One region of the Paenibacillus diazotrophicus genome, then DNA from elsewhere that is predicted to be linked to it. Evidence: predicted binding sites of a transcription regulator. Region 1 holds the regulator's gene; each other region holds the start of a gene.
The links. Region 1 encodes Rex, which represses fermentation and respiration genes when NADH is low (regulators of the CRP and FNR family bind a similar motif). Its sites were predicted from a motif close to TTGTGAAATATTTCACAA; they were not measured.
Positions count from the first base shown of each region.

Region 2: the regulator Rex is predicted to act here: its motif matches at 1,391-1,408, upstream of ACAN54_RS21880 (flavocytochrome c).
Region 3: the regulator Rex is predicted to act here: its motif matches at 1,781-1,798, upstream of qoxA (cytochrome aa3 quinol oxidase subunit II).
Region 4: the regulator Rex is predicted to act here: its motif matches at 1,019-1,036, upstream of ACAN54_RS14445 (cytochrome ubiquinol oxidase subunit I).

Region 1 is NZ_JBGJZN010000008.1:312,442-315,644, reverse strand. It holds gene ACAN54_RS26045 (amidohydrolase) at 1-960, opposite strand, end outside; gene ACAN54_RS26040 (redox-sensing transcriptional repressor Rex) at 947-1,600, opposite strand; gene dinG (ATP-dependent DNA helicase DinG) at 1,780-3,203, opposite strand, start outside.
Region 2 is NZ_JBGJZN010000006.1:213,707-216,909, reverse strand. It holds gene ACAN54_RS21880 (flavocytochrome c) at 1-1,375, opposite strand, end outside; gene ACAN54_RS21875 (response regulator) at 1,600-2,319, opposite strand; gene dcuS (DcuS/MalK family sensor histidine kinase) at 2,316-3,203, opposite strand, start outside.
Region 3 is NZ_JBGJZN010000002.1:47,961-51,163, forward strand. It holds gene qoxB (cytochrome aa3 quinol oxidase subunit I) at 1-476, opposite strand, end outside; gene qoxA (cytochrome aa3 quinol oxidase subunit II) at 516-1,535, opposite strand; gene ACAN54_RS11485 (polysaccharide deacetylase family protein) at 2,063-3,172, shown strand.
Region 4 is NZ_JBGJZN010000003.1:52,005-55,207, forward strand. It holds gene ACAN54_RS14435 (cold-shock protein) at 302-502, shown strand; gene ACAN54_RS14440 (cold-shock protein) at 697-927, shown strand; gene ACAN54_RS14445 (cytochrome ubiquinol oxidase subunit I) at 1,150-2,553, shown strand; gene cydB (cytochrome d ubiquinol oxidase subunit II) at 2,540-3,203, shown strand, end outside.

The DNA.
Region 1 (3,203 bases):
AGCAGCCAGGCGCATCTCCTCGAACATATCCAGGTTGTTGTTGCTTGCAGCACCGTCCGTGCCCAGCGATACCTTGACTCCCGCCCGCAGCAGCTCCGGTACCCGTGCTACCCCGCTTGCGAGCTTCAAGTTACTGCCAGGATTATGCGATACCCCTACGTTGTAGCGGGCTAAAATCTCTATTTCTTCATCATTCAAATGAACTCCGTGAGCCACAAGCGACGGGCGGGTGAACATCCCCAGCTTCTCCAGATGTGCAACAGGACGCAAGCCGTAATCCGCCGCATTCTGTTCAACTTCCCGCCGGGTTTCCGACATGTGCGTATGCATAGGCAGGTCCAGATCATGGGCAGCCTGAACAAACTTTACGAAAAATTCAGGAGGACAAGTGTAAGGGGCATGCGGGGATATCATTGTCGTGATTCTTCCATCCGCCTTGCCATGCCAATTGCGGGCAAAGGCTATCGCTTCTGCCAGTTTATGGTTCTGCACATCCTCCGGACAAAGTCCGATAACCCCGCGCATAAGTACAGCACGCATGCCCGATTGTTCTGAAACCTCGGCAACCCTGTCCATATGATCATACATGTCCAGGAAGGTGGTTGTGCCGCCCTTCAGCATTTCCAGTACAGACAATGAGGTTCCCCAAAAAACATCGTCTCCGGTGAACTTTTCTTCCATTGGCCACATTTTCTCCTGCAGCCAATTCTGAAGGACCATGTCGTCACCGTATCCGCGAAGGAGCGACATTGCTGTATGACCATGGGTATTGACCAGCCCCGGCATGAACAGCAGGCGGCTTCCGTCAATAGTCTGCGTACCTTCTTCAATGACAGGTTTGGCTTCTCCTATGTATGTGATGATATCCTTTTCTATAGTCATATAGCCGCTTAGTACTGGTGTCTCAGTACCCGGAACCAGAAATCGGCCGTTTACAATTACAATCTTATTGCTGTGCATCTTCCACTTCGTCCTTTCCATCATGCAAATAATAGGCGAGACTCTGCAAATCAGTAGTAAAATCAGCGGCATGAACCCTGATATTAGACGGGGTCTTCAAGATCACCGGTGCAAAATTAAGAATGGCCTCAATGCCTGAATCGACCAGAATATCGGCAACGTTCTGCGCTTCGCTATCCGGTACCGTAATAATTCCAATACGGATGCCCTGCTTACGGATTGTGCTTCCCAATTCTTCCATGGGCTGCACGGTAAGTGAGTTAATCTGCTGCCCCACCTTGGGAGCATAGGAATCAAATACAGCAGTGATTTTCATGGTGTCCTTCAAGTAGGCATTGTAATTAGAGAGAGCGTGACCAAGATTACCTGCCCCCACCAGCGCCACGTTGATCTGTTGGTCAAGCTTCAGGATATGGCGGATTTTCTCAATGAGGTATGAGACATCATAACCGATACCCTTTCTGCCGAAATCCCCGAAATAAGCCAGATCCTTGCGGATTTGGGCTGGATTCAGTTCAAGCTTTTGTCCCAGTTCCTGGGAAGATACGGTGGAGATTTCACGCTTCAGGAGATCGTTCAGGAAGCGCAGATACACTGGAAGTCTGCGTACCACGGCCTCCGATATTTTATCCGATTTCATATTTTCTCCTCCTAAAAGTTTTGTGAGCATTGCATCATAATATTACTTCGTACAAAACTTACTTCGTAAGCATAAACCAAGTTTTGTGAGCTTAGTCCATTCCCCGGCGTCACAGCAGAACCGGACGCCAAGAAAACGGAGTTTTGTTGTTCTTTGACTATAATAGAAATGATTGCAGGTTAAGATACACTGCCGTCTTCCAGCCATTCCGCAATTCGCGGAACCATCTGATCTGTCAGCATATGTTCCATCTTGGGTCCAGGCAGCGAATAGAGAAAGTACTTTCCATAATAAGATTCAATAACCCTTGTATCGTATACAATAACAATACCCCGATCTTGCGCAGTACGCACCAGACGTCCGAAACCCTGCTTGAAACGAATAACGGCCTGGGGGACTGACAACTTCATAAACGGGTTCTTTTTCTGAGCCTGAAGCAGTTCAGCCTTAGCCTCCGCAAGCGGATGGTTCGGCGGCTGAAAAGGCAATCTGACAATGGCAAGGCAGGTTAAAGCCTCCCCGGGAATATCCACACCTTCCCAGAAGCTGCTGGTTCCAAGGAGCACAGAAGCTGCACTATCCTGAAAACGCCGGATCAGCTTGCTCCGGCTGCCCCCTTCCACTCCCTGCCCCAGTACAGTGATATCCTCAGAGAGGAGTGCCTCCTTCAGAGGATCATAGACCTGGCGCAGCATTTTATAAGAAGTGAAAAGTACAAGCATCCGCCCCCGTGTTGCCACAGCTGCCTCAGCCAATGAGTGCACCAGCTTATCGACAAAACGGGCATCGCCCACGCTGCCTTTGACACTGGGGAAATCACGCGGGATGACCAGAAGAGCCTGTTCACGGTATTTAAACGGCGACGGGAGCAGAGCTGTCATCAGCCTTCCTTGTTCTGCGGATTCACTAAGTCCCAGATTGTCAATCATAAATTGAAAGGACTTATCAACGGACAAAGTAGCTGAGGTAAGGACTATGCTTTTCTTTTTATCAAAAAAGAGCTCCTTAAGCTGGGCGCTGACATCGACTGGCACCGCATAGAGCTGCAGCGACTTCCCGCGATAGTTACCGCTGCCTTCCATCCAGTAGACAATATTCTCGTCGTTCAGGTTCATGAAGAACCGCACTTGCTCCCGTATGGAGGCTAAATCCTTGAACAACCCTCCGATATCCGTCACCAGACTGTCCGATGACGATTGGCTCTCCGATTCACGCATTTCACTTAGCATCTTATCGCCCTTGCGGATAATTTCACTAAGACTTAGATGTAGAGTGTTCTCAAGCGCAGCCAGCTCTTCCCAATCCTTGGGCTTCTTGCCTGGCAGCAAACGTGCTACCAGTTGTCCGGCCTCCCCGGCTGCGGCATCACTACGTTCTGGAAGCAGGGCAAACAGTTTGTCGCTAAGCGTGTCCCACGATTCCTTAACCGTAAGCAAATCCGGGTAGATTCTGTCGATCACCCCGCTCCATTCCGCCGCCTGCTCACTGCCTGAAGACTGCAGTGTTTGACGCAGAGCCGGCAATTGGCCGCTCCGGCTGTCCTTATAGAGACGTGTAAGCGTATGGGCTACGGTAAAGTATTTCATCTGCATGCCCAGGTGTT
Region 2 (3,203 bases), on a different contig from region 1:
CTTTATTCAGCACTTCTGTATTTGTATTAATTTTTACACCACCCATGGTGTAGTGGATCCCTGGGCCGATTTTGATAGCGTAGAATGGTGCGCCGGACAGGTCGTTATCCATCCCGGTTGTTCTGCCGAATTCAGCATCCTTTTTGTTCTTGACCGCAGTGTTCCATGTGTCCACGGTTGTCTTCAGCTGATCTGCAGGAACACCCATTTCTTTAGCCAAGGCTTCGATGGAATCACCCTTTAGAACAAATCCCATTTTATCATACTGTTCAATCGCTTTAACACGGGATCTGACACCGGAATCAAAGACAAGGATCGCAGCTTTTTCAGGAAGCTTATTGATGGCTGCCGTAACATTATCCCGGGTATCCATTTCGTTAACGAACCGTTTACCTTCACTGGTTACAAGCAGAGCGCCTTCTCCGCGAACCGCTTCCCCGATCAGATAGGATTTCTCCTGCTGTACCGTCGGGTGAACCTGGATTTGATCCATATCCACTGTAGTGCCGCCGAGCTTCTCAATCATCTTAATGCCGTCACCGGTGCTGCCAACCTGGTTGGTGGTTACAAGCCCTTCCAGATCAGGTCTAACCTCGGAGATCATCTCCTTGTTCGCGCCAAAACCGCCGGTTGTAACAATGACAGCAGAACCTGTTATTGTTTTTTCATCTGCCTGGTTGAAGAGGACTTTGACTCCATTAACCTTACCGTCTTTTTGAGTAATTTCCTTAACATCAGCGTTCACAAACAATGGAATGCCTTTTTCCTGAACGTTTTTCACTAAGCCTTTGACGAGGTATTGCCCAACTGCCGAACCGTCCTCAGGACGGTGTGTGCGTTTTTCCTTCATGCCACCGGTAATCGTGATGTTATTCAGACGGATTCCGATGGAATCCAGCCAGTCGATCGCACTCGCAGAATTATCAACGAAGAAACGGAGCATTTCTTTGTCATTCGTATCATGGCCGCCCTTAAGGGTCTCTTCATAAAACAAATCGTTGCTGTCTTCAATACCTTGCTCTTTCTGGAACTTCGTCTCTGAAGCGTTCATTCCGGATGAAGATTTAGATGTATTACCGCCCGCTACAGGCATTTTTTCAAGAATAACCGGATTCAGGCCTTTCGCTTTCGCCTCAAGCGCTGCCGACATCCCGGCACCACCGGCACCGACAATGATGATATCATATTTATCTTTTAATTGATCGTACGGAGTATAACTTGCTTCAGATGCCCCTGAAACTGCTTCTGTCTTTTTAGTCTCAGTGTTCTTGCTCTTGCTCTCAGCACTGTTGCTGTTGCCGTTATTGCCGCATCCCGCGATAACCAGCAAGACAGAAAGAATGAGAATAAGAGCCGCTGCTGCTTTCTTTTTCATTGTAATGTTGCCCCCTTGTGCATATTTTCACAATTATCATAGCGGCAAAGGGGCTGATCATGGAAGCTTACGTAATTAAAGAAATCGTTAAGTAACTAAAGTAAGTGGGTTCTGCAACTTCCATCTTCTACAACCACTCCTCAAAAATAGGACCAGCTGTTTTCAATCGATCATTGGGATTATGAAAAAAAGGACCCAAAGGCCCTTTCCGCTACAGCATCCGCCTAAATATATTTTGCAATAATCTCATGGCCCAAAGCAGTTACGGTATACATATATACGGGTCTGCCCACCGCACCGTAGCTGATCTCCATGTCCAGTACACCTGCCTCAGTGAGGAATGCCAGGTATTTGCGGACGGAGATCCGCGAAATCGGAGCCTCTGCCGTAATATCCTCAGTCGAAAACACCGGATGCTCAAGCTTTTGTATGGTGCTCCAAATGCTCTCCAACGTACCTTCTGTTAGACCTTTGGGCAGTGTGCCGCTCTTGTTGTCCTCCTCGGTACTGAGAGAATGGCGCAGCAGCTTATCCAGCTGCTCCTGACTGAGATTCTCCTTGTGCTTCATCAGAGCGAAATCCTCCCGGTATGCAGACAGTGCCGCCTGAAAGCGGGCGAATTCAAATGGTTTGATTAAATAATCAACAGCCCCCAGTTGAAGAGCCTTGCGGATGCTCGCATTATCGCTGGCCGCCGAAATGACAATAATGTCTACCATACTTCCCTGCTCCCGCAAAGTGGACAGCAGCTGAAGCCCGCCGGTATTAGGCATATGAAAATCTAGCAGCATGAGATCAACCTTCATCTCAGCAAGCATCCGTCCGGCCTCATCACCTGAAGCCGCCCAGCCCGCGAACTCGAAGCCCGGGATCTGCTCCAGATAGTGGCGGTTGAACTTGGCTACCATCGGATCATCTTCAACGATCAGTACTTTTATGGTCATCTGGCCTCATCCTCCTTCACCGCATATAGCACATCAACCATGAACGTAGTTCCGCGCTCCACACCGGGTAAGATCTCAAGGCGGCCATGCAGCTTTTCAACACTTTTACGGACCAGATATAGGCCTATCCCCCGGTGTTCTCCCTTGGTAGAAAATCCTTGGACAAATATCTGCTCCCGAAGTGCTTCAGGAATTCCCGGTCCGCTGTCACTCACCGTGCAGATCAGACGCTCCCGGTCATAATGAAAAGCCAGCTCAATGTTCTTTAGGCTGCAGCCTTCCAGTATTTCCATAGCGTTGTCGAGCAAATTACCGGTGATGGTAATCAGTTCATGCATGACTTGCGGATCTGCAGATTCCGGCAGGTAACCGTCCTCGGCCAATTGCAGCTCAATTCCCGCTTCCCGGGCCCTACTCAATTTCCCCAGCAGAAAGCCGGCCATAACCGGGTCCTTGATGTGCCTGGTAATCGAGCCAATCTCATTCTGATGATTGATGACGGTTCCCGAAATATACTGCTGCAGGTCATCATACAGACCCATATGAGTCATTCCCATGATCACATGCAGCTTATTCATGTATTCATGCGCCCCTGCACGCAGGGCATCCGCATAGACAGAAATACCTGACAGCCGTTCCGCCAGTACCGCAAGCTCGGTCTTGTCCCTGAACGTGGCAATAGCACCTGCGATCTGCCCATTCACGCGGATCGGAACACTATTCGCCAAGATAGAGATACCATTCAGCTCCAAATCCTGATCCTGCCTCGCCTCACCGCTGAACAGTACCTGCTCCAGACGTAGCTCCGGCCAGTAATCTGCGATATGTCGGTTCACCGTGTTGCCCGTAATCCCTGCCGTCCCCAGAAGCCGTTCCGCTTCTAC
Region 3 (3,203 bases), on a different contig from region 1:
GATCCGCCGATGACGAATGAAATGTTGAGCAGCATGGCTCCCATAAAGAAGAGCCAGAAGCTGACGGCGTTCAGACGCGGGAAAGCCACGTCTCTGGCACCAATCTGCAGCGGTACGATAACATTCATCAGACCGATAATGAACGGCATGGCCATGAATAGAATCATGATTAGGCCGTGGGTGGTAAAGACCTCATTGTAATGCTGGGCATCGAGGAATTTCATTTCCGGCGCTGCTGTCTGCAGACGCATCATCATCGCGTCCACGCCGCCGCGGAACAGCATGAGCAGAGCGGCCAGAATGTACATTACGCCGATCTTCTTATGGTCAACCGTTGTCAGCCATTCGCGCCAGAGGTAGCCCCATTTTTTAAAATAGGTAAGTCCGACGAGAATCCCGATAGTAGCGAGTGCGATACTGACCATGGCTCCGTATATCAAGGGTTCGCCGTGAACCTTAAATTTGTCTAAATCCATTAGGGTGGCTCCTTTCAGGTTGTTTCATCGAGCAATGCATTAAGAATTGCTGTTGTGCGTTTGTTCATCTACAGGTGAGCTTGGCAGTGGCTGTTCGACTTCCGGATTTGGTTTACTGTCGAACTCGGTCTCGCTGGAAGGTTCCGGTGAGGGATGGACATCTTTATTATCCTGATGATCCATATTTCCGTTATCCATATCCATCTCAGAGCCGTTACCGCTCATATGCTCACTGTGGTCTCCCGGAGGAGGGCTGAATTCCAGATGGGTGGAAGAATACGTTTTACGTCCAAGGAAATCGGTAGCAAGCAGGCCCTTGAATTCCTTTTCCGTAAGCTTCGGAGCCGTTTCCTTGACTTCTTTCACCCACTCATCATAATCCTTACTGCTCATAACAAGTGCTTCGAATTCCATGTGGGCGAAACCTTTACCGCTGAAGTTGGCATTCTTACCGATATAAGAGCCTTCTGTATCAGCAGAAAGGTGAAGCGTAGTGAGCATGTCGCTCATTGCATACTTTTGTCCGGCAAGCTGTGGAATCCACAAGCTCGTAATCGTGCCGAAGGAATACATTCTGAACTCTACCGCCCGGTGAACCGGCATATTGACATAGTTCACAGTCTCAATACCTTCCTCCGGATAGCTAAAATGCCATTTCCAGTTGGAAGATGAGGCATAGATGACCAGTGGAGTCTGGTCCTTATAATCCTCTGCCTGATTCTCGACGGCGTTGGTCGTTTTGACCGTTACGACTGACAGGAAGGCCACGATAATGATCGGGATAATAATCCAGATCGCCTCGAGCACTTTATTGCCCTCCTCATGCTCCGGAATATATCCTTCATTGCTTTTCTTAGCCCGGTATTTCACCAGTACAAAGATATATAAGATGTAGACAACGGCCAGAACACCGAGCATCACGAGAATGGAGAGGATGATGGTGTCAGACAAAGTTCGTGCAGACGGCCCCTTCGGGTTCAGAACAGCGAGTGAACTGCATCCCGGCAGGAGGAGGATGAGGCTGAGAAACAAAGCGTATAACGGTCCCTTTTTTTTCATATAGAACTCCTTCCTTCAATAGTTCTTTTCATTCGCCGAACGTTACGGGCAAACATTAACCTGTATCTATAGTAAGAATTACTTACCCATAATGCAAAATACATATTTTGTAATAAAACCTAGAATCGCCCTTAAAAATGTCCATTCAGTTAAATATGTGTGATCAATTTGTTACAACATCCTTAACGTATGATAAAGATCACAGTAACGGTGCGCCTTAAGGTTATTTTAAGAAAGTTCAAAATTTGTTCACTAATTCACAATTGTTACTATTTTCGTCACATATAATAAAGCCGGAAATGGCTCGTAAAGAGCGGATTTTGCTTGATATAACAGCATTCGACAGAATTTGAGTCTTTTCTGAAAACAATGACGATATGTCATTTATCACAACAGAACGGTTACAAACTTTTCTGCTTCCGGTTACAATCTCTCAAATTACGTTATATCTTTGTATGCTAATGTTATAGATAAATATACATAGATTGGAGATTGTGCCGGTGACTACTAAAAAGGTAATCCTCTTAATGATTTCTTTATTCCTGTGCTTCGGTGTCCTGCAGGCAACAGCGGGTGCAACGGAAGCCAAACATTCTTTGAAGCTGGGAGTGGGCGATACCTTGAGCGGCATCACAGCCGTTGCGCAACATGATACCTATTATGTTCCTCTCCGCGCTTTGGCGGCAGAACTGAAATGGACGCTTACTGGTCTTCCGGAGGGTATTCAGGTCGATGGCGGGGGACGTACGCTCCGGCTGCTGAAGGATAATGGGGGAGCTGAGCTCCAGGATGGAACAGTTGCCAAGGCAGATACCTTTCTTCAGAATGGATCATTAATGGTTCCGCTGAAAATAAGCGCCTACCTTGGATATATCATTTCCTTTGAACCGGAGAAATATTTACTGCGCGTCTATGATGCATCGGCAACACTAGATGACGCCGGGTTCTTAAGCAAATACAAGAGCGAACTGGCGCCGCCTGTCGCCCCAGAAGAACCTGCAAAAGCTCCTGCACCCAAACCGGGTACTACCTTGTATCTGACTTTTGATGATGGACCGTCAGCGACCACTTCAGAGCTACTGGATATTCTGGATAAATACGAGGTCAAGGCTACATTTTTCATGCTTGGACCCCATATGAACAGTTATCCTTCCCAAGTAAAAAGGATTGTTGAGGCGGGCAATGGTCTGGGCCTGCATGGCATGACGCATCGCAAAGAGAAGTTCTATGCATCAGCCTCTGCTGCGCTTGCCGAAATGAACGGGGACAATACAATCCTGAGAAAGATCACTGGCAAAGGCACAACGCTGATTCGTCCGCCATACGGCAGCAAGCCTTATTTCACTAAGGTATTCAGAGACAAGGTGCTCACTGAAGGCTATCATCTGTGGGACTGGAACGTGGATTCGGATGACTGGAAGTACAAAGAGGATAGTGACACCATCTACAACACGGTCATGGACCAGGTGCATAAGCTGCAACAATCCAGAACCAATCCGGTGATCCTGATGCATGACCAGAAAGCAACCCTCAAGGTGCTGCCGCGCCTGCTGGAAACTTTGAAGAAAGAAGGCTATACGTTCGAGATCATTACGAAGGATGTCGAGCCGGTGAATTTCTGGAAGGACAGACGGTGACGATCTCTGGGGTTGGAACTTTGAAAGGCAA
Region 4 (3,203 bases), on a different contig from region 1:
TTCTAAGCTTGGAAAATGGGGTAAAGGATAGAGCAGGGGTTATAAAATATATAACTTAACCTAACTGGTAGCCCTTACATTGGAAAGTTAGCCTAATTAGTGAAAATAAGGAGAAATTCGGATGTGATAGCTTGCCTTTGTTATAAAGGTGTGGTAACATAAAATTATTCATACAAATGATACCTAATTTTCGTATTGAAAAGGGTTGTCACATGAATTACAGCCTTTCTCAATGTGTGAATTTTTTCTTTGTTTGAAGATAAAAAGAACATATTAATTTAAATTTGTGGAGGTAACACACATGCAAACAGGTACAGTTAAATGGTTCAACGCAGAAAAAGGATTCGGTTTCATCGAAGTTGAAGGCGGAAGCGACGTATTCGTTCACTTCAGCGCAATCACTGGCGACGGCTTCAAAACTTTGGACGAAGGCCAACGCGTTGAATTCAACGTTGTTCAAGGCAACCGTGGACCACAAGCCGAAAACGTTGTAAAACTGTAATAATAGAAGGTCCGTCCCCGCTTGTGAAAGTTGGGACGGTCTTTTTTTCAAATATAAGGAATTATATGCTTCATGCAATATCGGTCCCTTATATTACTCGTGAAACGGTTGCCGTCCTTAACATCAAGGACGGCAATGTCGTTTCTACTTGTCTGGATTCTCAACTTGTGACATAAAGGAAGGGAGGAACGGCAATGAACTACCGGAAGAAGCCTTTGGAGGAAGTACCGGAAGAAAATACCGCAATTTGGGCCTGTACCAATGATGGATGTAATGGATGGATGAGGGATAATTTCGCATTTGAACATGCGCCTTCTTGCCGTCTCTGTCACTCCCCTATGGAGCGCAGTATGAAGATGCTGCCGCAGCTGCTCAATTCCAATGGCGATTTGAAATCGCTGAAGAAGGGTATTTCCATTACCTAACCAATGCCTTTATGAGTCAAGCTTCTATAGAATAATGAACACATTCAAGACGGTGAAACCGTCTTATTTTTTTTGCTTTCCAAACGCAATATTGTGATATTTGTCACAAATTTATTGAATTTTAAGCCCAAACAGGGTGTATAATGTGATTATTATCACACTTAACCCTTTGGATTTTTGACAAAATAGACATATCGAATGGGGAGAAGGAAGGGGAGAAATATGGATACAGTGATGCTGTCGCGATTACAATTTGCGTCGACGACAATTTTTCATTATTTCTTTGTACCAGTGTCAATTGGACTCGCGCTTTTAATTGCAATCATGGAGACGATGTATGTAAGAAAAGGAAATGATGAGTACAAAAGGATGGCCCAGTTCTGGGGGAAGCTTTTCCTGATTAACTTCGCTGTGGGCGTAGTAACAGGAATTCTGCAGGAATTTCAGTTCGGAATGAACTGGTCGGACTATTCGCGTTTTGTCGGTGATGTATTTGGAGCTCCACTCGCGATTGAAGCGCTGCTAGCCTTCTTTCTGGAGTCTACGTTTATTGGAATCTGGATTTTTGGCTGGGATAAAGTATCCAAACGTGTTCACCTGCTCTCGATTTGGCTGGTAGCGCTTGGAACTATGTTCTCGGCTTTCTGGATTCTGCTCGCTAACTCATTCATGCAGCATCCGGTAGGATTTGCTGTCAATAATGGACGGGCTGAGATGAATGACATTTGGGCATTAATTACCAATGGACAATTGCTGGTCGAGTTCCCACATACGGTTCTTGCCGCGTACGCGACAGGCGCCTTCCTGGTTACGGGAATTAGTGCATATAAATTGCTGAAGAAGCAGGATGTTTCCTTTTTCCGCAAATCTTTTGAAATTGCTGCGATTGTCGGCATTATTTCATCGTTCGGTGTAGCCATTGCGGGACATGCCCAGGCGCAGTATCTGGTAGATACCCAACCTATGAAGATGGCCGCTTCCGAGGGACTATGGGATGACAGTGGTGACCCTGCTGCATGGACGGTTTTTGCAACGATTGATCCAGAGAATAAAATAAGCTCTCATGAAGTGAAAATCCCATATATGCTGAGTTTTCTCTCTTACAGTAAGTTTTCGGGATCTGTCAAAGGGATGAACACACTGCAGGCTGAATATGAACAGGCCTATGGTCCTGGGGATTATATTCCACCGGTTCGCACAACCTTCTGGAGCTTCCGGATCATGGTTGCTGCAGGCTCGCTTATGATTCTGCTGGGAGTATACGCCGTCTACCTGATGTGGCGCAAGAAGATGGAACGCCCGAACACCTGGTTCATGCGTTTTATGCTCTGGGGGCTGCTGCTTCCGCCAATTGCTAATACTTCGGGCTGGATTATGACCGAGATGGGTCGTCAGCCATGGACGGTATTTGGGTTAATGACTACAGAGGATAGTGTATCCCCTAATATTACGAGCGGACAGGTGTTGTTCTCAGTAATTTCTTTTACAGCAATCTATGCCATTCTTGGTTTGGTACTGGTTGGCTTGTTCATCAAGGTGATCAAGAAAGGCCCTTACGCCATGGATAACGATCACGGCGAATCCCATGATCCGTATAACAAGGAGGGATCCCATGCTTTCTCTTAATGAATTATGGTTTGTGCTGATTGCTGTGCTGTTTGTCGGCTTTTTCTTCCTGGAGGGATTTGACTTCGGTGTAGGGATGGAAACCCAGATATTAGCGAAGAATGATACGGAGCGCCGGGTACTGATTAACTCAATCGGACCGTTCTGGGATGCGAATGAAGTGTGGCTGATTACTGGCGCAGGCGCCATGTTCGCCGCCTTCCCGCACTGGTATGCAACACTATTCAGTGGATTCTACATTCCGTTCGTGTTCGCGCTGCTGGCGCTGATTGCCCGTGGTGTCGCCTTTGAATTCAGAGGTAAACGGGACTCGCTGGCTTGGAAAAGAACATGGGATGTCTGCATTTTCTTCGGAAGCTTCTTGCCACCATTCCTGCTTGCCGTAGTGTTCGCCAGCTTCATTAAGGGGCTGCCGATCGACGGGGATATGCAGATGTATGCCGGATTCTTCGATATTGTAAATGGTTATACTGTAGTAGCTGGAATTACTGTAGTGCTGCTGTGCCTGGTGCACGGACTGATGTTCACTACGCTTCGCACGGTAGGTGATCTGCAGGAACGGGCCCGTAAGATGGCACAAAAGCTGCTGTTCCCGCTGGCTGCGCTGTTGCTCGCTTTTGTGGTCATGACTTATTACATGACAGATATAT